Regions from separate parts of the Rahnella contaminans genome, predicted to be linked through region 2. Evidence: predicted binding sites of a transcription regulator. Region 2 holds the regulator's gene; each other region holds the start of a gene.

Region 1 (7,386 bases), on a different contig from region 2:
AGAATGGGAACCAGAACGGTGGCACCAAACATGGCAAACAGATGCTGGAAACTCAGGGGGATTGTCTGCAGTAAAGGCGGACGCTCACTTACCCCGATGACACGACGGGTCATGGATGTGATCCTCTTAAAGTGTGGTGTTGTGTTATGTGTTTTAAAAACCAAAAAAAAGCCGACTCATGAGTCGGCTTAACGCTTACTTCGTACCAAATATCTTGTCGCCCGCATCGCCGAGCCCCGGCATGATGTAGCCCTTTTCGTTGAGTCCCTGATCCACCGAGGCCGTGTAGAGCTCGACGTCAGGGTGCGCAGCTTCGAGAGCGGCGATCCCTTCCGGTGCCGCCACCAGCACCAGAACTTTAATGCTCTGGCAGCCCGCTTTTTTCAGCAGGTCGATGGTTGCGATCATGGAACCGCCGGTTGCCAGCATCGGGTCAACCACCAGCGCCAGACGTTCTTCGATGTTAGAAACCAGCTTCTGGAAATACGGCACAGGCTTCAGGGTTTCTTCATCACGGTACACACCCACCACGCTGATACGCGCGCTCGGGACGTGTTCCAGTACGCCTTCCATCATGCCCAGACCGGCACGCAGAATTGGCACAACAGTAATTTTCTTGCCCTTGATCTGGTCGATTTCAACCGGACCACACCAGCCTTCGATAGTCACTTTTTCAGTTTCTAAATCGGCAGTCGCTTCATACGTCAGAAGACTACCCACCTCAGAAGCCAGTTCGCGAAAACGTTTCGTGCTGATGTCATTTTCACGCATCAGGCCCAGCTTGTGTTTCACCAGCGGGTGTTTCACCTCGACGATCTTCATTGTTTATTCTCCTAAGGTGGTTGGGCTGCAAAAAAAAATCGCGAGATTATAACGCCATTTTTTTTGAACGCCACTGCCAATTGCCTGATCCGGATCAACATATCCTTCGTCAGTCTAACTGCTGCGGTGTTGGCTGCACTTTCTCACCCGAATCACTGACTCATGTCAGCTCATCGGGATTCGTGCGTTTGCCGCCTTGCTGCAATCAGAGTGACTTTGGATAAGCTCTCTCATTGGCTTCTAAAATCAGTATAGATAGACACAGTCAATAAGGCGCTCGCAAACGTTTGCTTCCACTGTTAGAATTGCCACGCATTATTTTTCAACCACCAACCCAAACCGCCGTGGGGACTTCGCAGTGACCGACAAAACCTCTCTCAGCTATAAAGACGCAGGCGTAGATATCGATGCCGGTAACGCATTGGTAGACCGCATTAAAGGTGTAGTAAAACAGACCCGTCGCCCGGAAGTTATGGGTGGATTGGGCGGTTTTGGTGCTCTCTGCGCGCTGCCGCAAAAATATCGTGAACCCGTGCTGGTTTCGGGTACCGACGGCGTTGGCACCAAGCTGCGTCTGGCGATGGATTTAAAACGCCACGATACCATCGGTATCGACCTGGTCGCGATGTGCGTCAACGATTTGATCGTTCAGGGCGCTGAACCGCTGTTCTTCCTCGATTACTACGCCACCGGCAAACTGGATGTCGACACTGCCGCCAGCGTGATCACCGGTATTGCAGAAGGCTGTAAACAGTCCGGCTGTGCGTTAGTTGGCGGCGAAACCGCTGAAATGCCGGGGATGTACCACGGCGAAGATTACGACGTCGCGGGCTTCTGCGTCGGCGTGGTGGAAAAATCAGAAATTATCGACGGCAGCAAAGTGGCTGACGGCGACGTGCTGATCGGCCTGGCCGCGAGTGGCCCGCACTCCAACGGCTACTCGCTGGTGCGCAAAATTCTGGAAGTCAGCAAAACCAATCCGGAAACCACCGTTCTGGCAGGCAAATCGCTGGCCGACCATCTGCTGGCACCGACCAAAATTTACGTGAAATCGATCCTGAATCTGATCGAAAACGTCGAGGTGCACGGTATCGTCCACCTGACCGGCGGCGGCTTCTGGGAAAATATTCCGCGCGTTCTTCCTGAAAATACTCAGGTCATCATTGATGAATCAAGCTGGCAGTGGCCGGATGTCTTTACATGGCTGCAAACCGCCGGCAACGTCAGCCGTCACGAAATGTACCGTACCTTCAACTGTGGCGTTGGCATGCTGGTTGCACTTCCGGCTGAGCTGGCTGAACAGGCGATTGCTTTACTGAACGATAATGGCGAAAAAGCGTGGAAAATTGGCTACATTAAAGCCTCTGACTCCGCTGAACGTGTTGTCATCCAGTAATTCAACTCACTGAAGACAGGTATAGAAATGAAAAGGATTGTGGTTCTGGTATCAGGCGAGGGAAGCAATTTACAGGCCCTGATCGATGCCTGCCAGCAGGGAAGGATCAACGCAGAAATCTGCGCTGTTTTCAGCAACAAATCCGCCGCTTACGGGCTTGAAAGAGCCCGTTCTGCCCACATTCCTGCGCATGCGCTGGATGTCAAAGCCTACGAAGATCGCGCCGCGTTTGATGTCGCACTGGCCGATGCCATCGACACGTTCCGGCCCGATCTGGTGGTACTCGCCGGGTATATGCGTATCCTCACCGCAGAATTCGTTCAGCGCTTTGCCGGACGGATGATCAACATCCACCCTTCCCTGTTGCCGAAATATCCGGGTCTTCATACTCACCGCCAGGCGATTGAAAATCAGGATACCGAGCACGGCACATCGGTGCATTTTGTCACTGAGCAGCTCGATGGTGGCCCTGTCATATTGCAGGCGAAAGTCCCGGTGTTTACCGAAGACACTGAAGAAGAGCTGGTGGCGCGTGTGCAAACGCAGGAACACAGCATTTATCCGCTGGTGGTCAGCTGGTTTGTTGAAGGACGTTTGTCCTTGCAAAATGGACAGGCGCTACTGGATAATAATCCACTGCCTGAACAGGGTTACGCGGCGGATTAATCTGCTTAAGCGCGATGATTTCACTATAAACCGGCCCCGTGCCGGTTTTTTATTTTCTGTCATTTGACACTTGTTTACATTTCACCCGATATAATGCCCATCCCGGCGCACGTTTAAACGTCGTTTGTGCGCCGACCTTCATCTGAAACACGGTTGTTTCAGATCTCATATTCACGAAGGTTACCTCAGGTAAAACGGCTTTTTGATTCTTTGAGGAACACCCCATGTTTAGCAATAACAGCGTCAGATTACGTCCACTGGAAAAGGATGACCTGTCGTTTGTTCACCGTCTTGATAATAACGCCAGCATCATGCGTTACTGGTTTGAAGAGCCTTACGAGGCGTTCGTCGAACTGACAGATCTCTATAACAAACATATTCATGACCAAAGCGAGCGTCGCTTTATTATTGAATTCCAGGGCGGACCGGTCGGATTAGTCGAACTGGTCGAAATTAATCATATTCACCGCCGCGCGGAATTTCAGATAATCATCGACCCGCAGCATCAGGGTAAAGGCTTTGCCGGTGATGCCGTCCGTCTGGCCATGGATTATGCCTTCTCCGTTCTGAACCTCTATAAGCTGTATTTAATCGTCGACAAAGAAAATAAAAAGGCGATTCATATTTACAGCAAACTCGGATTTGAACTTGAAGGCGAACTGAAGCAGGAATTCTTTGTGAACGGCGAATATCGCAGCGCCATCCGCATGTGTATTTTCCAGCCTCAGTTCCTGGCGAAATATAAAACTAAGCCTGTTCAGGTAAAACCTGAATCTCTTATTGGTGCCAGCGCCGTCTGATTTCGCATAAATACCTTACCGGTGAGGGCGACAACGCCTTCACCGGTAAGACTTTTCCCGCTTTTGATCCTCATTTATTCCCCCTGCATAGACTCTCCTTAATTCATCCCCTGTAGTGTTGGACTTTCCTGTCAATCTTTCGCAATATTGGTAGTAGACACTAGGCCCTCTCACAAAAGGCTTCCTGTTGCGCCCGGCTTTGAAACAGACGGGTAACATGAAGATCACGTTGAGCTAAATTGCGGTGTTTTTCAGGCGATTTGCCTGTATGGGCCAGGTTGTAAGCCAAATGAACGGAGTGAAAATGGGTCAGGAAAAGCTTTATATCGAGAAAGAACTAAGCTGGCTGTCCTTCAATGAGCGCGTGTTGCAGGAAGCGGCAGACAAAAGTAATCCCCTGATCGAAAGGATGCGTTTTTTAGGGATTTACTCCAATAATCTGGATGAGTTTTATAAAGTCCGCTTTGCTGATTTAAAACGGCGGATCCTCATCAGTGAGGAACAGGGTTTTCTTGGCGCGTCCCGTCATTTGCTGAAAAAAATTCAGGCAAAAGTGCTTCGCATTGATCAGGAATTTGACAGTCTCTACAACGATTTACTGCTGGAAATGGCACGTAATCAAATTTTCCTGATTAACGAGCGTCAGGTGTCGGAAAACCAGCAAGCCTGGTTGCGTCAGTATTTCAAACATCAGCTGCGCCAGCACATTACGCCGATCCTCATTAATCACGACACCAATCTGGTGCAATTCCTCAAAGACGATTACACCTATCTGGCGGTAGAAATTATCCGCGGCGAAGAGATTCACTACGCCCTGCTGGAAATCCCGTCCGATAAAGTTCCGCGTTTCGTTAACCTGCCACCGGAAGCGCCGCGCCGCCGCAAGCCGATGATCCTGCTGGATAACATTCTGCGTTATTGCCTCGACGACATTTTCAAAGGCTTCTTCGATTACGATGCGCTGAATGCCTATTCGATGAAAATGACCCGCGACGCCGAATACGATCTGGTCACAGAAATGGAATCCAGCCTGCTGGAACTCATGTCATCGAGCCTGAAACAGCGTCTGACCGCTGAGCCGGTGCGTTTTGTCTATCAGCGCGACATGCCGGATGAAATGGTGGAATTGCTGCGCGGCAAGCTCGGTATTTCCAACTACGATTCTGTAATTGCCGGTGGCCGTTACCACAACTTTAAAGATTTCATTGGTTTCCCGAACGTCGGCAAAGCCAATCTGGTCAACCGCCCTCTGCCACGCCTGCGTCATTTGTGGTTCGATAAATTCCGTAACGGCTTTGCCGCCATTCGTGAACAGGACGTGTTGCTGTATTACCCGTACCACACGTTTGAGCACGTTCTCGAACTGTTGCGCCAGGCGTCGTTTGATCCCAACGTTTTATCGATAAAAATCAATATTTACCGCGTGGCAAAAGACTCACGCATTATTGAATCGATGATCCACGCCGCGCATAACGGCAAGAAAGTGACGGTTGTTGTTGAGTTACAGGCGCGTTTCGATGAAGAAGCTAACATTCACTGGGCGAAACGTCTGACGGAAGCCGGTGTACACGTTATTTTCTCTGCGCCGGGTCTGAAAATTCACGCAAAACTCTTTCTTATCTCGCGCCGCGAAGGCGATGAAATTGTCCGCTATGCTCATATTGGGACCGGTAACTTTAACGAGAAAACCGCGCGGCTTTATACCGACTATTCGCTGCTGACCGCTGATGCGCGTATCACCAACGAAGTCCGTCGCGTCTTCAACTTTATTGAAAACCCTTACCGCCCGGTTTCTTTCGAACATCTGATGGTGTCGCCGCAAAACTCGCGCGACATGCTTTACCGCCTGATCGACAAAGAGATCGCCAACGTACAGGCTGGCGGAACCGGCGGCATTACGCTGAAGATCAACAATCTGGTGGACAAAGGGCTGATTGATCGTCTGTACGTCGCGTCGAATGTGGGCGTCAAAATCCGCCTGCTGATCCGCGGCATGTGTTCACTGGTGCCCAACTTACCCGGCTTCAGCGAAAACATTCAGGTCACCAGTATCATCGACCGCTATCTTGAACACGATCGCGTTTATGTCTTTGAAAATGGTGGCGATACCAAAGTCTTCCTGTCTTCCGCTGACTGGATGACCCGAAATATCGATTACCGTATTGAAGTGGCTGTCGCCCTGCTCGATCCGCGCCTGAAACAGCGCGTTCTGGACATTCTCGAACTGCTGTTCAGCGACACGGTAAAAGCCAGAGTGATTGATAAAGAACTGAGCAACCGGTATGTTCCACGCGGAAATCGTCGCAAAGTGCGCGCACAACTGGCGATTTACGAATATCTCAAAGATCTGGAACAACAAAGTCAGCAAGCCTGAACCCCTGGAGCGTTACACAACTATGCCCCTTAAAAGCAGCAGCCCATTGAATGCCAAGCCACAGGAAATTGCTGCAATCGACCTCGGATCGAACAGTTTCCATATGGTGATCGCCCGCGTCGTTAACGGCGCATTGCAGGTGCTGGGACGCCTGAAACAGCGCGTTCACCTGGCCGATGGCCTCAACAATAAAAATGTGCTCAGTGAAGAAGCCATTCAACGCGGGCTGGATTGCCTGGCTTTATTTGCTGAACGCCTGCAGGGTTTTCCGGAAAATAACGTCACTATCGTTGGAACCCATACGCTGCGTCAGGCGGTGAACGCTGAGGAATTCCTCAAGCGCGCCGCCGAAGTGATCCCGTATCCGATAGAAATTATTTCCGGTCAGGAAGAAGCACGTCTGATTTTTATGGGCGTTGAACACACGCAACCTGAAAAAGGCCGCAAGCTGGTGGTCGACATTGGCGGCGGTTCGACTGAACTGGTCATCGGCGAAGATTTCGAGCCGCTACTGGCCGAAAGCCGCCGCATGGGCTGCGTCAGTTTTGCGCAAATGTTTTTCCCCGACGGTGAAATCAGCCGCAGCAATTTCAAACGCGCACAACTCGCCGCCGCACAGAAACTCGAAACACTGGCGTGGCAGTATCGTCTGCAAGGCTGGCAGTATGCGCTGGGTGCCTCAGGCAGTATCAAAGCCGCCCATGAAGTGCTGGTCGAAATGGGTGAAAAAGACGGTCTGATTACCCCTGAACGGCTGGAAATGCTGACCGAAGCCGTGCTGAACTTTAAGAATTTCAGTGCGCTGGAGTTGCCGGGCTTATCAGAAGATCGTCAGTCGGTATTCGTTCCCGGCCTGGCGATTCTGCGCGGCGTGTTTGATGCGCTGGCGGTGAAAGAATTACGCCTTTCCGACGGCGCGCTGCGTGAAGGCGTGTTGTATGAAATGGAAGGCCGGTTCCGTCATCAGGATATCCGCACCCGCACGGCGAAAAGCCTGGCCGAGCATTACAATATCGACCGGGAACAGGCGCGCCGCGTGCTTGAAACGACGGAACAGTTGTATGCCCAATGGCTGGCGCAAAATACCAAACTGGTACAGCCGCAGCTCGAATCTCTGCTGAAATTCAGCGCCATGCTGCATGAGGTCGGCCTGAGCATCAACCACACCGGCATGCACAAGCATTCTTCTTATATCCTGCAAAATACCAACTTGCCGGGCTTTAATCAGGAACAGCAAACGCTGCTGGCGACGCTGGTGCGTTTTCACCGCAAAGCCATCAAGCTCGAAGAACTGCCGCGCCTGAATTTGTTTAAGAAGAAGCATTATA
Region 2 (7,386 bases):
CGCGAAAAAGCCGGCAGAGCAGGCGGCATAAATCATCACGTTACCGCTGTAAACCCGGGAAGCGAGAAGTTTCGCGAAACCGGTTTTATCAGCAGGAGCATGAACCTCTGGCGCATTTTCGCGCAGTGTGGACGTGGTGATAAGCAAGATAACGGCTACGGCGGTCAGCAGAACGAAAATCGCTTCCCAGTCAAAATGGTTGAGAACCCAGGCGCCCAGCAAAGGTGCCAGAGCAGGGGAAAGCGCAACCAGTGGCATGATGCTGGCAAAGGTTTTTTTAGCAACATCGGCAGAAAAGCGATCTACCACCAGCGCCTGCCAGGTGACGGCGGCGGCACAGACGCCGACAGCTTGCAGGAAACGCAGCGCCAGCAGGGCGCGGACATTCTCAACCCACAGCACGCCCAGACAACCGACGACAAAGAGCGCTAAGCCGATCAGCAATACCGGCTTGCGGCCAATCTTGTCGGACAACGGCCCCCATAACAGCTGACCGATGGCAAAGCCGCCAAGGAAAATACTCAGGCTGGCGCTGATCATGCCCGGGCTGGTCATCAGGCTGCTTTGCATCGCGCTGAAGGCCGGAAGGTACATATCGGTCGCTAAAAAGCCAAGCATGCTCAGCCCGGCAAGATAGAGCATAAATCCAAGTGAGGGTTTCATTATTGTCTCTTTAATTTATTTATTGCAGATGATTTGACGCGGAAATCGTATCGGATGCGGAGTTTAACGCTTTGATAACAGGCTTGTGAAACGCTAATATTTGCAATCTGCTATCAAAAATATTGAAGGCTAAACGATGTGGTCAGAATATGCTCTTGAAGTGGTCGATGCCGTCGCCCGAACAGGCAGTTTTAGCGCTGCCGCGCAGGACTTGCACCGGGTTCCTTCTGCCATCAGCTACACCGTTCGCCAGCTTGAACAATGGCTGGCCGTTCCGTTGTTTGAACGCAGACATCGCGACGTTATTCTGACTCCTGCCGGTAAAGTTTTTGTCGACGAAGCGCGGGTTCTGACAAAAAAAATGATAGCGACCCGCCGCCAGTGTCAGCAGGTCGCCAATGGCTGGCGCGGAGAATTACGGGTTGCCGTTGACCGTATCGTTAAACCTGCGCGGACACGGCGGCTGGTGCTGGATTTCTATCGCCATTTCCCTGATACCGAACTCATCATTCATTCGGAAGTCTTTAACGGTGTCTGGGACGCGCTGGTCGACGGGCGGGCGGATGTCGCCATCGGCGCGACGCGGGCGATCCCCGTCGGTGGACGGTTCAATTTCCGCGATATGGGTTTTATGGACTGGCATTGTGTGGTCAGCGCGCAACATCCGCTGGCCCAGACGCAGGGAATACTGAGTGACGATCAGTTACGGCCTTATCCGGCGCTTTGCCTGGAAGATACATCGCGTACATTGCCGAAACGCGATACCTGGACGCTGGATAACCAGCGGCGGCTGGTGGTTCCCGACTGGACGTGTGCATTGGAATGTCTGAACGAAGGTTTATGTGTTGGCATGATGCCGGTTCACCGCGTGACACCCTTGATTGAACAGCAAAAATTACAGGTACTGTCGCTGGAAAATACCTTTCCGGACAGCCCGTGCTGCCTGACGTGGGATCAGAGCAATCCGTCGCCTTCGCTGGCGTGGCTGCTGGAATACATGGGAGACACGGAAACGATGAACCGGGAATGGTTGCGCGACTGACAAAAAAACGCCTGTGGCACAGGCGTTTATTGAAAGTTAACGGCGGTAATCGCGGTACGGGCCGTCGGCCACGGAACGGCGCTCAACCAGTTTGGGATGCACTTCAATGGTCTGCGACTCTTCGCGTTTGCTGATAATTCTGTCCAGCAGCATGGTAAAGGCCATTTCGCCCAGACGTTCTTTTGGCTGATGAACTGTCGTCAGTGCCGGTGAGAAATAGCGCGCGTTACGCACGTTATCATAGCCAATCACGGAAATATCCTGCGGTACGCGCAGGCCCAGTTCATCGGCGGCACAGATTGCCCCCATCGCCATCACGTCACCGCCACAGAATACAGCCGTCGGGCGGTTTTTCTGCATCAGAATTTTGTGCATGGCCTGATAGCCCGATTCCGGCTCAAAGTCGCCCTGAACGACCCATTCTTCACGAAGAGGAATATTGGCTTCCGTCAGTGCTTTCACAAAGCCCTGGAAACGGCCGCCGCCGGTGTTTCGCGCCAGTTGCCCAGGGATCACGCCGATATCGCGATGACCGCGTTCAATCAGATAACGTCCGGCCATATAGCCGCCTTCAAACGCGTTATCGATAATGCTGTCGGTGAAATTCTTACGCGCTTCGCCCCAGTCCATCACAACCATCGGGATAGAGCGGTATTCTTCAAGCATATTCAGCAATTCGTCCGGATACTCCGCGCACATCACAAGTAAACCGTCGACGCGTTTTTGCGCCAGCATTTGCAGGTAGGCCTGTTGCTTCTCCAGATTATTGTGTGAGTTACACAAAATCAGCGTATAGCCTTTTGAGAAACAGCTGTTCTCCACGGCCTCAATCACTTCGGCGAAGTAGGGCGCTTCACTGGACGTTGCCAGCAGACCGATTGTTTTGGTGTTATTGACCTTCAGGCTACGTGCCACAGCGCTGGGAGAATAGTGCAACTCTTTGATTGCAAGGAGAACCGCGGCTCGGGTTTCTTCGGCGACGAAACGGGTTTTATTGATGACGTGCGACACGGTTGTGGTGGAAACGCCAGCGCGCTTTGCGACATCTTTAATCGTTGCCATGTAAAAAATGACTCCTGTGCTCACGTGTTTCAGCACGTTAGCATTATGTTAATCGTTTGCTTGCGTGGATTTAACTGCTGACTTCGAAAAGGGCAGTGAAATCGTTGGGTGGATTCTTCAGAGTGAGGCGTGAAATGCTCTCGGGTGAAATCGACCGGCACACAGGCGTGGTAACCGACAATTTTCACTTATAATGCAGGAAAGTGGAAGTAAAATTGTCATGAACCTGGTGTCATTCAGCACAAGATTTTCAATGCGAATTATGAGAAAATGCGTTGGCACACATTCAGTGTGGCTATACGAACGCCACAATTTGATCCGTAAGGGGGTTTAATGGACAGCAACCTGAAATTTTCTTTGATCACTACGGTCTGCGCTTTGCTCGTGATTATTGCTTTCAGTTTCACCGCAGTGATGAACTGATTTGCGCGAAAGCCGCAATAAAAAGGGCGATTACCTATAACAGGAATCGCCCTTTTCAATTTTACGCAGTCACCCATTCCGCCGATACTCTTCCCTGCAGAAACTCTTCGTTAAATGCTATTCAATGGCTGATTAGCGAAACTTCAGACTTAACGAATTGTTTATTATCGGATCGTCTTAGGGGTCATTACCCGTCGTGCGCCTACATAATGATCTTGCCAGTAATCGTCACCCAGTGAGGTGATCTTAATGTCTTCGCCGGTGCGCGGTGACTGGATAAACTTCCCGTTTCCTACGTAAACACCGACATGGTCTGCGGCGCCGCGGTTATTAATCCGGAAGAAAACCAGATCGCCGGATTCTAATTCACCCCGTTTGACCGGGGCCGCATCGCGCAAGTGGTACATTTCATTCGCTGTGCGGGGCATTTTAATACGGATCAAATCTTTGTATGCGTAGTAAACCAGTCCGCTGCAATCGAAACCTGTATTCGGTGACGTTCCGCCCCAGCGGTAAGGTTTGCCGACCTGGTGCATCAGCTTGGTCATCGCGGTTTGTTGTGCGTGCTGATAACGTTTCTTGTGTGTTGCGCTGAGCGTTATCGGTTTACTGTCTTCTTCACGTAACTTTTTGCCTTTGCGGTGGCGGCCATACGCTTCTTTTTTACTGGCCTTTTCACTGCTGTTTTTAGCGAGAGAGCGGTTTTTCGTTTCCTTCCCTGCTTTCGCCTCGGCCCGGGTTGTCTTGAGTGTTTTTTCTTTTTTACTCTCGGCCCGCGTCGTTTTTACTGTTTTTTCAGAAGACGTCTTTCGCTTAACCAGTTCGGTGCTTTTGACTTTCTTCTTCGAATTTTTTTCCTGAGTTTTAGGTTCTGAAACCGGCGCGACTTTGGTTTTCTTGCTGGTTTTCGCGGCTGCCGTTTTTCGCTTTCGGCGTTCTTCCGGCGTGACCTGGTTAACATGACTCTTTCGCTGGTCGGCCGCGACACGAGTCTGTGGCGACGCATGAGCCATATTCAGAAACAGCTGGGTAAAGAGCAGCACAAAAAGCGTGAACAGTAAGCGCATAGCTTCGTTACCATGAGTGGTAGGGTTAAACATCAGGGATGTCAGAGTATTGCCTAAAAGAACGAGACAAAAAAGCACGAATTGCCTCGATTCTAGATCATATTGTGAGAAAAAGTTAATAGCTTTTTTTATGTCGAAATAACCGCCATTTTTAGTCAAAAAAATAACCACTTTTCATCATGTTATTATTTAAGTTAAAGAATGGGATTTTGCAAATCTGACATTATCGTGGAACGGCAAAAATGTTATTCTCGATGAATCTTTAAATATGTGAACCTGAACGCAAGCGCAGAAGATTGTTTAGCGAAATGCCAGTATTGAGAAAGACCCCACAAAAATTGGCGTTTTTATCTGGTGGCAGCCATCGTTACAATAGAAAGCATTGTGATTGCACACCGTCTCTGTGTGCTGCGCGTGAAGAGTAATGACCGTGACAGCCTGTACCGGCTTGAGGAAGCAAGAAATGACCACTCCAACGATTGAAAAAATTCAGAAGCAAGTTTCTGAAAACCCGATTCTGCTGTACATGAAAGGTTCTCCAAAACTGCCAAGCTGCGGTTTTTCAGCACAGGCTGTTCAGGCGCTGTCTGCGTGTGGCGAGCGTTTCGCTTACGTTGATATCCTGCAGAACCCGGATATTCGTGCTGAGATGCCAAAATTTGCTAACTGGCCAACGTTCCCGCAGCTGTGGGTTGATGGTGAGCTGGTTGGCGGTTGCGACATCGTGGTTGAGATGTTCCAGCGCGGTGAACTGCAACAGCTGATCAAAGAAACGGCTGAGAAATACAAATCCTCTGAAGAGTAATTCAGGGCGATTCAGAAATACCGGCAGCCTGACCCGGGGTTACCGGTAAAAAAAGAGCGACATTATGTCGCTCTTTTTATTTGTCATTTCGACTGCATGAAAGCCGCGAAAATTATTGCTGATTTTCTTCCGGTGCTTCTTCCACTTCGTTTTCATCCGCAGACAGTGCCAGCGGCCAGCCGCCGAGGCGTTTCCAGCGATTCACCAGCTCGCAAAACAGTTCTGCTGTGCGTTCAGTGTCGTACAGGGCGGAATGCGCCTGACTGCTGTCAAACACGATACCGGCGCTGATACAGGCCTTCGCCAGCACGGTTTGCCCGAGCACCAGCCCGCTTAACGCGGCGGTATCAAAGGTGGCAAACGGATGGAAAGGATTGCGTTTTAGCCCCGCACGTTCGGCAGCGGCCATCAGGAAACTGTGGTCAAAATTGGCGTTATGCGCCACGATAATCGCCCTGTTACAGTTCTGTTCTTTCATCCCTTTGCGGATAACTTTGAAAATCTCGTGCAGCGCTTCGTATTCACTGACCGCACCACGCAACGGGTTGGTCGGATCAATACCGTTGAAAGCCAGCGCTTCCGGCACCAGCACCGAGCCTTCGAAAGGCTCAACGTGGAAGTGTACGGTCTCGTCGCTTTGCAGCCAGCCGTCCTCATCCATTTTCAGCGTGATCGCGGCAATTTCCAGCAGGGCATCAGTTTTGGCATTAAATCCGGCGGTTTCCACATCAATCACCACGGGATAAAAACCACGAAAACGACCTTTCAGGGCGTTAATGTCACTATTCTCGGCCATTAGCTTCTTAATCTTCATCGAATTCAGCGCGCATTATGACAAATTTTGTCACCCGTTACAGGGGCACGGAGAAATTGGCAATAAAAAAGGGCGCATCAGCGCCCCTGTCAGCGGTTAAGGCCATTATTGCAAAGGATTAATTTCCCAGACCCTGACCGGCATGTTTGGATTCGATCAATTCAATTTTGTAGCCATCCGGATCTTCCACGAACGCGATGATGGTTGAACCGCCTTTAACCGGGCCCGCTTCACGCGTCACTTTACCGCCCGCATTACGGATGTCTTCGCAAGTTTGCGCAACGTTATCTACGCCCAGCGCGATGTGACCATAGGCGGTACCGATGTCGTAGCTGTCTACGCCCCAGTTGTAGGTCAGCTCGATCACGGCGCCTTCACTTTCTTCGGTGTAACCCACGAAGGCCAGTGAATATTTGTACTCTGTATTTTCGCTGGTACGCAGCAGTCGCATGCCTAAAACGTCGGTATAAAAGCTGATTGAACGCGGCAGATCGCCGACGCGAAGCATGGTATGGAGTAAACGCATAATTTCCTCTTTATTCGCAGCATGATGATTATTATTTCAAGCCTAACTGATAGTGACCGTTTTGTCCGTAAAACGGCAATCAGTTGCTGAATGACTGACCAAAAAAAGCGGCAACCGGAGGGCATCGGCTGCCGCAAAGAAGGTGTAAAAATTTATTATTGATTACAGCGTTGGGTAATCGGTATAGCCCTGAGCACCGCCGCCGTAGAAGGTTTCAGGTTTTGGTTCATTGAGTGGCGCATGTGATTTCAGGCGCTCGACCAGATCCGGGTTGGCGATGTAGCTGCGGCCAAACGCCACGGCATCGATGTAACCTTTTTCGATCAGCTCTTCGCCTTTTTCTGCGGTATACGCACCGGCACCGACAATCACGCCCTGATAATGCGCGCGGATCACTTCGCGGAATTCTGTGGTGTAAGGTTTGCCGCCCGCCCAGTCAGGTTCTGAAATGTGCAGGTAGGCCAGTTTACGTTTGTTAAGTTCATCCAGCAGATAGATTGCCGCTTCTTCCTGATCCTGACCGTTGTCGAGGCCGTTGAACGGGCCCATCGGGGAAATACGGATACCGACGCGATCAGCTCCGATGGCGTCAATGGCGGCGTCTACCACTTCGAGCGTCAGGCGCGTACGGTTTTCAATGCTGCCGCCGTACTGGTCTTCACGCAGGTTAGAGGCCGGAGACATGAACTGGTGCAACAGATAACCGTGCGCCGCGTGCAGTTCGATGTAATCAAAACCGGCTTCTGCTGAACAGGCTGCTGCGTGACGGAAATCATTCACGATGCCTGGGATTTCACTCAGCTCCAGCGCGCGCGGTGTCGGGCAATCGACGCGAATGGCGTGGCCTTGCTCATCACGCAGGCTGGTACGCGTATTAGGATTGACCGCTGAGGGCGCAACCGGCGTCTGGTTGTCAGGCTGAACGCTGTTGTGCGAAATGCGGCCGGTGTGCCAAAGCTGTACGGCGATGTGGCCGTTTTTCTG
Region 3 (7,386 bases), 1.6 Mb from region 2:
TGTGCGTGAATGAACGTCTTTTTATAGTTTGCTGAACGGCGCAAATGGCTTTTTGCCAGGTTTTCTCATGCACGTTCCGTGCCGTTTCTCCGTAAGGTGATTTTCATCTCATGAAGAACGAAAACCGTTCAAAAAAGCATCGGGATAATGAAAGTTTTCAAAGGTCTGAAGGAAGAATAGCTGAAGCGCCCGTGAACACTGCACCTTAATGAATCAAATTGTGATCATTGTTGGTGCAATGTAACGGTGTTGCGCAAAAGAGGTGCGTAACGCGGTGAGAAAGTTTAGTGACTGCCCTGCCATCGAACAAATAAGTCTTGCGGAAGCTCGATATCAAACTGGTCGATCACCCGGTTGACGGTCTGATCGATAATATCTTCCACGGTTGCCGGCCGGTGATAAAACGCCGGAACCGGCGGCATAATAATCGCGCCCAGCTCGGCTGCCTGCGTCATCAGCCGTAAATGCCCCAGATGCAGCGGGGTTTCACGCACGCAAAGTACAAGGCGTCGCCTTTCCTTGAGCACAACATCCGCCGCGCGCGTCAGTAAACCGTCGGTATAACTGTTCACAATGCCGGAAAGGGTTTTGACCGAACAAGGCAAAATCACCATGCCCGTGGTTTTAAATGAGCCGGAGGAGATACTGGCGGCGATATCGCGGGAATCATGCACGACGTCGGCCAGCGCCTGAACATCGCGCAGTGTCAGATCCGTTTCCAGCGTCAGCGTCTGGCGGGCGGCATTGCTCATCACCAGATGGGTTTCAATATCCGGTACGCTCTGCAAAACCTGCAAAAGCCTGACACCATAAATTGCGCCGCTGGCGCCGGAAATACCGACAATAAGTCGTTTCATGAACACTGCCTTAGAAAATGTTACCGGACCTGATGCCGCCAATACTGACATAAATTCAGACATAAAAAAACGCGCCCGCCCGGAGTTCACCGGAGGAGCGCGTTTAAGCGGATGTCAGCAACCGGCTAATCAGCCTTCGTTGTGCATCTCAAGGTTTTCCGCTTCCTGCTGACCACGCAACGCCTGAGCGTCGTCGTTGCGCAGCGCTTCGAGGTATTCCAGATAGTTCTGGTCAACGTCTTTGGTGACGTATACACCGTCGAACACGGAACATTCGAATTTCTCGATGTCGGTATTGTCTTCTTTCACTGCGGCGATAAGGTCGCTCAGGTCCTGGAAGATTAACGCATCGGCACCAATGATCTGGTTGATTTCGCTGACTTCGCGACCATGGGCAATCAGTTCATTTGCGCTTGGCATATCGATGCCGTAAACGTTCGGGAAACGAATTTCCGGCGCCGCAGAGGCCAGATAAACACGTCGTGCACCGGCTTCACGCGCCATCTCAACAATTTGCTGAGAGGTGGTGCCGCGCACGATGGAGTCATCGACCAGCAGCACGTTTTTATCACGGAACTCAGCGCGGTTAGCGTTCAGTTTACGACGTACAGATTTACGGCGTTCCTGCTGGCCCGGCATGATAAAGGTACGGCCTACATAGCGGTTTTTCACAAAACCCTGACGGTACGGTTTATCCAGAATACGCGCGATTTCCAGCGCGATATCGCAGGAGGTTTCCGGGATCGGAATGACCACATCGATATCCAGATCTTCCCATTCACGGGCAATTTTTGCGCCCAGCTTTTCACCCATACGGACACGGGCGCTGTAGACGGAAATTTTGTCGATGAAGGAGTCCGGACGCGCGAAATACACATACTCGAACAGGCACGGATTGTACTGAGGATTCTCAGCACACATGCGGGTAAACAGCTGGCCTTTCTCGGTGATGTACACCGCTTCGCCCGGCGCGACGTCACGCAGGAACTCGAAGCCCAGCGTATCAAGCGCTACGCTTTCAGATGCGACCATATACTCGTTGCGGCCATCTTCCAGCGTACGTTTACCGATAACCAGCGGACGGATACCGTGCGGGTCGCGGAACGCCAGCATACCATGGCCGATGATCATCGCCACGCAGGCATAAGCACCACGAATTTTCAGGTTCACGGCAGCTACAGCGGCGAAAATGTTGTCGGCTTCCAGCGGGTAATGCTGGAAACGGTCCAGTTCACTCGCCAGGATATTGAGCAAGATTTCAGAATCGGAAGTCGTGTTCACATGACGGCGCTGGCCTTCGAACAGGTTGCTTCTCAATTCGTGAGCATTGGTCAGGTTACCGTTGTGGGCGAGTGTGATGCCGAACGGAGAGTTGACGTAGAAAGGTTGAGCTTCTGAGGCACTGGAACTGCCAGCCGTTGGATAGCGAACATGGCCGATACCCATGTTGCCTTGTAAGCGTTGCATATGGCGGGCTTCAAAAACATCTTTCACCAGGCCATTGGCTTTCCGTAAACGGAAATTGTTATTGGCATCGATGGTGGTGATGCCAGCAGCATCCTGCCCACGGTGTTGTAGCACCGTTAACGCGTCATAAATCGACTGGTTTACCGGCATGAAACCGGCGATACCGACAATACCGCACATGTTGTCTTTTCCTCTTCAGCGCTGCCAGAACTAAATATGTTTTGGCAAGAAACTCGACGTGCTCTGCAGGTAGTCAAAGAACCACCTGATGATATAACTGAACTGTGGGATCAACTGGGATTGTTTCCAGTCGTCACTTTGCGAAAAACTGGTGAAGGTATCCAGGAAGAACAGCATCGCGGAGACGATAAGTACGCCGCGCAGTGCGCCGAAGCACACACCTAACACCCTGTCAGTGCCGGACAACCCGGTTTTTTCAACCAGTGAACTGATCACATAGTTGACAATTGCACCTACGATCAACGTCGCGATGAACAAGATGGCAATTGCGATCCCGTTTCGAACTAACTCATCTTCGAAACGCGTGAAGTAGATGGCGAGATACGGGTAATAATGACTGGCTACAAAGAAGGCGCAAGCCCAGGTAACCAGTGATAAAGCCTCGCGTACAAAGCCACGGATTAAACTGACTAAAGCAGAAAATCCGATAACCGCAATGATGACGTAATCAATCCAGACCATTAACAATTCCAGTGTCTAATCCAGTCGCGTCTACCCCGGCATCCAAATCGCTGCGAATTCTAACAGAAAAAGAAAACGTTTGCGTAGCGGAAATCAGCCGGTCAGACAAATTAATAATAGCGATTAAAAAAACCTCAACCGCAGCATAAACCTATAAAATCCCAACCCGGCGATCTTATAGAAAAAGGGCACAAATCGCTTGTGCCCTCCCTGGTATTTTTTGTGTTTTTAGTGCCTTCCGGCTTCCCCGCTCTCACGGGGAACCGCAAGATTAGTGCGCCGAATAAGCACGCACTTGTCCGCCTAACCCGCTGAGCTGTTGCAGCTGAGGAAGTGAAGCTTCCAGTTTTTGTTTTGACGCATCCGGGCCCACATAAAGCCGCGTGATTTGTCCCTGCACCGGCGTCGCCGGAACAGAATAAGCACGGAACCCGGAAAGCCGCAGAGTCGCAACAATCTCGGTCGCTTTCGCCGCATTTTTCAATGCGCCGAGCTGCACAACATAAGACTGACCCGCCGGCGCTTTTTCTTCCGGCGCAGGCTTAGGCTGTTCCACGGCTTTCGGTTGTTCAACCGGTTTCGGCTGTTCAGCGACGACCTTCGGTTGCTCGACCGGCTTCGGCTGTTCGACCGGTTTTGGTTTCACCACCGGTTTGGCTTCCGCCAGCGGTTTAGGTTCAATCGTTTTTGGCTTCTGCTGAACAGGTTTTGCTGGCGCCGTTTGCACCGGTTTCCTCTGCTCAGGCAGCGTCGTGACCGGCGGTGCTTCGACCGTCGTATTCCCCGGCGCTACGTTGCCATGATTTGCGGCATTGGTATTTGTTGCCGCACTGTCGATGTCCTGCGCACCGTTCATAGCCTGATTTGCGCCTTCCGGCGGCTGAGCGGGCAATGACTGCGTGACAGGCGGTACAGAATCCTGTTCCTCAACATCACCCGGTTTTGGCACCAATGGAATAGACGCAAATTCGTCTTCATAATGCTTTTTTTTGCCGTCGAGTAAACCGGGCAAAATGATAACGCCCAGCGCCACCAGAATGACCGTCCCGACCAGACGATTTTGAAACTTACTTGCCACTGGTTTTCCCCGTGTCGATAGCATCCATTACGTGAGCTACGGTGTGGAACGAACCGCAGACAACCACAATATCCTGAGGAGCCGCCTCCTGCATAGCCTGTCTCCAGGCAGACTCCACATCATCAAACCGGCGCGCCTGATGCAGGTGCGAGGCCAGTTCTTCAACGCTGGCGCCACGTGACCCTTCCAGCGGTGCGCAATACCATTCATCCACCTGAGGCGAAAGACAAGCCAGCGTACCGGCAATATCTTTGTCTTTCAACATTCCCACCACCGCACGCACTTTCCCTCCATGGCGCGGCTGTTCAGCCAGGCGTCCGGCCAGATAAGCCGCGGCGTGCGGGTTGTGCGCGACGTCAAGGATCAGGCGTGGCGATTCACTGACCGTCTGGAAACGCCCCGGCAGCGCAGCACGCTGTAAGCCGCTGCGTAACGCCTCTTCAGGAATATCCAGCGCTGAATAATGCAACGCGGCCAGTGCCGTCGCGGCATTCGGCAGCGGAACATTCGGCAGCGGCAATCCGTCCAGTATGGTGACTTCTTCGCCATCCTGCAAAGCCGCCCAGCGCCAGTTTCCGGCGTTTGCCGCGAAATTCCAGCTCTCACCCCGGCGGTATAAATCTGCATGTTTCTCTTTTGCCACATTGGCAATAGATAGCGGCATATCCGGCTCACCGACTACGGCTGGTTTGCCTGAACGGAAAATACCGGCTTTCTCGCGGCCAATGCTCTCGCGATCTGAGCCGAGCCAGTCAGTATGATCCAGCGCGATGCTGGTGACGACCGATACGTCCGCATCAACGATATTGGTCGCATCCAGACGCCCGCCCAGCCCGACTTCGAGGATAACAATATCCAGCTTCGCCTGTTTGAACAGCTGTAACGCCGACAGCGTGCCGTACTCGAAATAGGTCAGGGAAATATCGCCCCGCCCGGCTTCCAGCAGCGCAAAAGAGGCGCAGTGCGCAGACTCAGGCAACTCTGCGCCCTGAATACGGACGCGCTCGGTATAGCGGACAAGGTGCGGGGAACTGTAAACGCCCACACGGTAACCCGCGGCCATCAGAATGGCTTCCAGCGTCGCACAGGTAGTGCCTTTGCCGTTGGTTCCTGCGACGGTAAAGACGCGCGGCGCAGGTGTCAGCAAATCAAGTTTTGTCGCCACCGCTTTGACCCGGTCAAGGCCAAGCTCGATAGCCTGAGAATGGAGGTTTTCAAGATAATAAAGCCACGTGGCCAAAGGCGACGTGGCTTGAGGGATAAGTTGATTTTGCATGAGTCCCGTTCAACCTGAGTTAGGTTCACTTCGACACTACATCACCAGACTGTGATAGCAGGCAATGCCCTCTTTGTCAGAACTGACGAAGAGTAAAAGCACAGCCAGGAGGTGCCGGGCGGCATAAAACAGGTTACCGCCCGAAAACTGACCGGCTTTTACCTCGTCCGATCAGGCATCCTGATGATGGTCAGCGGCAGAACCGTTGACAGGAACATGGACGTCAACCACATTCGGCTCCGGGTGCCCGGTCAGTTTCGCCAGAACGCTGCCGAGTTTGGCGCGCATGTCCGGACGACGCACGATCATATCAATCGCGCCTTTCTCAATCAGGAATTCACTGCGCTGGAAGCCCGGCGGCAGCTTTTCACGAACTGTTTGCTCGATAACACGTGGACCGGCGAAACCGATCAGCGCTTTCGGCTCAGCGACGTTGATGTCACCCAGCATTGCCAGGCTGGCAGAAACGCCACCCATGGTCGGATCAGTCAGTACAGAAATGTACGGCAGACCGCGTTCCTGCAATTTCGCCAATGCGGCGCTGGTTTTCGCCATCTGCATCAGCGACATCAGCGCTTCCTGCATGCGCGCACCGCCACTGGCAGAGAAGCATACCAGCGGGCAGTTATCTTCCATCGCCTGTTCAACGGCACGCACAAAGCGAGCCCCCACCACCGACGCCATTGAACCGCCCATGAAGGCAAATTCAAAAGAAGCTACCACGATTGGCATACCGAACAGCGTGCCTTTCATGACGATCAGGGCGTCTTTTTCGTTGGTTTCTTTCTGTGCAGCAACCAGACGATCTTTGTATTTTTTGGAATCTTTAAACTTCAGAACATCTTTAGGCTCAAGCTCGCTGCCTAATTCAACCTCACTACCCTCGTCCATGAAAGTGGACAGACGCATACGCGCGGTAAGACGCATATGGTGGTCACACTTAGGGCAAACCATGAGGTTGCGCTCAAGCTCGGCGCGGTAAAGAACCTGCCCGCAGCTGTCACATTTAGTCCAGACGCCCTCAGGAATACTTGCCTTACGGGTTTGCGAGTCAGTGCTCTTACTAAGAATTCGTTCAATCCAGCTCATCGATAACCTTTCTGTTTGAACCCGGCCGAAGCCAGTCCGCTGTTCATGCTGTAACAAGTCCCCTGAAACCTACCCAAATACGCCTGCGCACGGAGTGTCAAAAAACCTCACACACCGCATTGCAGAAGGGTTGTTCGCAGGAACAGACCATAAATTGTCGCTCATTAAACCATAACGGCCAGACACTGTGGATAAAAAACTGGTCCACCCTCTGGTTTAATGTCTTAAATTTTAAAGCGCTTGCGCAAAAAATCGCCGCAGATTAATCCTGCTGACGCTTTTCTTTCGCCGCTGCGCGTTTGTGCCGCCAGACTTCTACCACGCCCGGCAGAATAGAAACCACGATGATGGCAACAATCAGTAATTTCAGATTTTCCTGAACAATTGGCAGATCGCCAAACAGGTAGCCCGCGTAGGTAAACAGCAGCACCCAAATCAGCGCACCAATCACGTTATAGGCCGCAAAGTGTCGGTAGGACATATGCCCCATACCCGCTACAAACGGCGCAAAAGTCCGGACGATTGGCACGAAGCGCGCAAGAATAATCGTTTTGCCGCCATGTTTCTCGTAAAACTTGTGCGTTTTGTCTAAATAACTGCGACGGAAAATTTTCGAATCCGGATTGCTGAACAGCCGCTCACCAAACACCCGTCCGATAGTGTAGTTCACCGCATCGCCGAGGATCGCCGCAATTGCCATCAGCAACACCATCACATGTACGTTAATGTCATTACCCGGCAATGCCGCCAGCGCGCCAGCCACAAACAGCAGCGAGTCGCCCGGTAAAAACGGCGTCACCACCAGACCCGTTTCACAAAACAGGATCAGGAACAAAATCCCGTAAACCCAGATGCCATACTGCGCAACCAGCTCCGCTAAATGCACATCAATATGAAGAATAAAATCAATAATAAAG

Evidence for each region. Region 2 encodes PurR, which represses purine synthesis genes. Its sites were predicted from a motif close to CANGCAAACGTTTGCNTG; they were not measured.
Region 1: a site for PurR is predicted at 1,099-1,116, ahead of purM (phosphoribosylformylglycinamidine cyclo-ligase). Genes of this name have one in related genera too.
Region 3: a site for PurR is predicted at 3,095-3,112, ahead of cvpA (colicin V production protein). Genes of this name have one in related genera too.

The regions. Positions count from the first base shown of each region.
Region 1 is NZ_JAADJS010000002.1:770,594-777,979, reverse strand. Features, by position in the region: gene uraA (uracil permease) at 1-113, opposite strand, end outside; gene upp (uracil phosphoribosyltransferase) at 196-822, opposite strand; gene purM (phosphoribosylformylglycinamidine cyclo-ligase) at 1,181-2,218, shown strand; gene purN (phosphoribosylglycinamide formyltransferase) at 2,246-2,884, shown strand; gene speG (spermidine N1-acetyltransferase) at 3,109-3,684, shown strand; gene ppk1 (polyphosphate kinase 1) at 3,989-6,058, shown strand; gene ppx (exopolyphosphatase) at 6,081-7,386, shown strand, end outside.
Region 2 is NZ_JAADJS010000001.1:89,654-97,039, forward strand. Features, by position in the region: gene punC (purine nucleoside transporter PunC) at 1-663, opposite strand, end outside; gene punR (DNA-binding transcriptional activator PunR) at 800-1,705, shown strand; gene purR (HTH-type transcriptional repressor PurR) at 1,742-2,767, opposite strand; gene cydH (cytochrome bd-I oxidase subunit CydH) at 3,101-3,190, shown strand; gene GW579_RS00420 (C40 family peptidase) at 3,355-4,257, opposite strand; gene GW579_RS00425 (Grx4 family monothiol glutaredoxin) at 4,721-5,062, shown strand; gene rnt (ribonuclease T) at 5,175-5,858, opposite strand; gene gloA (lactoylglutathione lyase) at 5,995-6,402, opposite strand; gene nemA (alkene reductase) at 6,565-7,386, opposite strand, start outside.
Region 3 is NZ_JAADJS010000001.1:1,685,977-1,693,362, forward strand. Features, by position in the region: gene GW579_RS07390 (UbiX family flavin prenyltransferase) at 285-857, opposite strand; gene purF (amidophosphoribosyltransferase) at 987-2,504, opposite strand; gene cvpA (colicin V production protein) at 2,535-3,026, opposite strand; gene dedD (cell division protein DedD) at 3,298-4,104, opposite strand; gene folC (bifunctional tetrahydrofolate synthase/dihydrofolate synthase) at 4,094-5,380, opposite strand; gene accD (acetyl-CoA carboxylase, carboxyltransferase subunit beta) at 5,552-6,469, opposite strand; gene GW579_RS07420 (DedA family protein) at 6,732-7,386, opposite strand, start outside.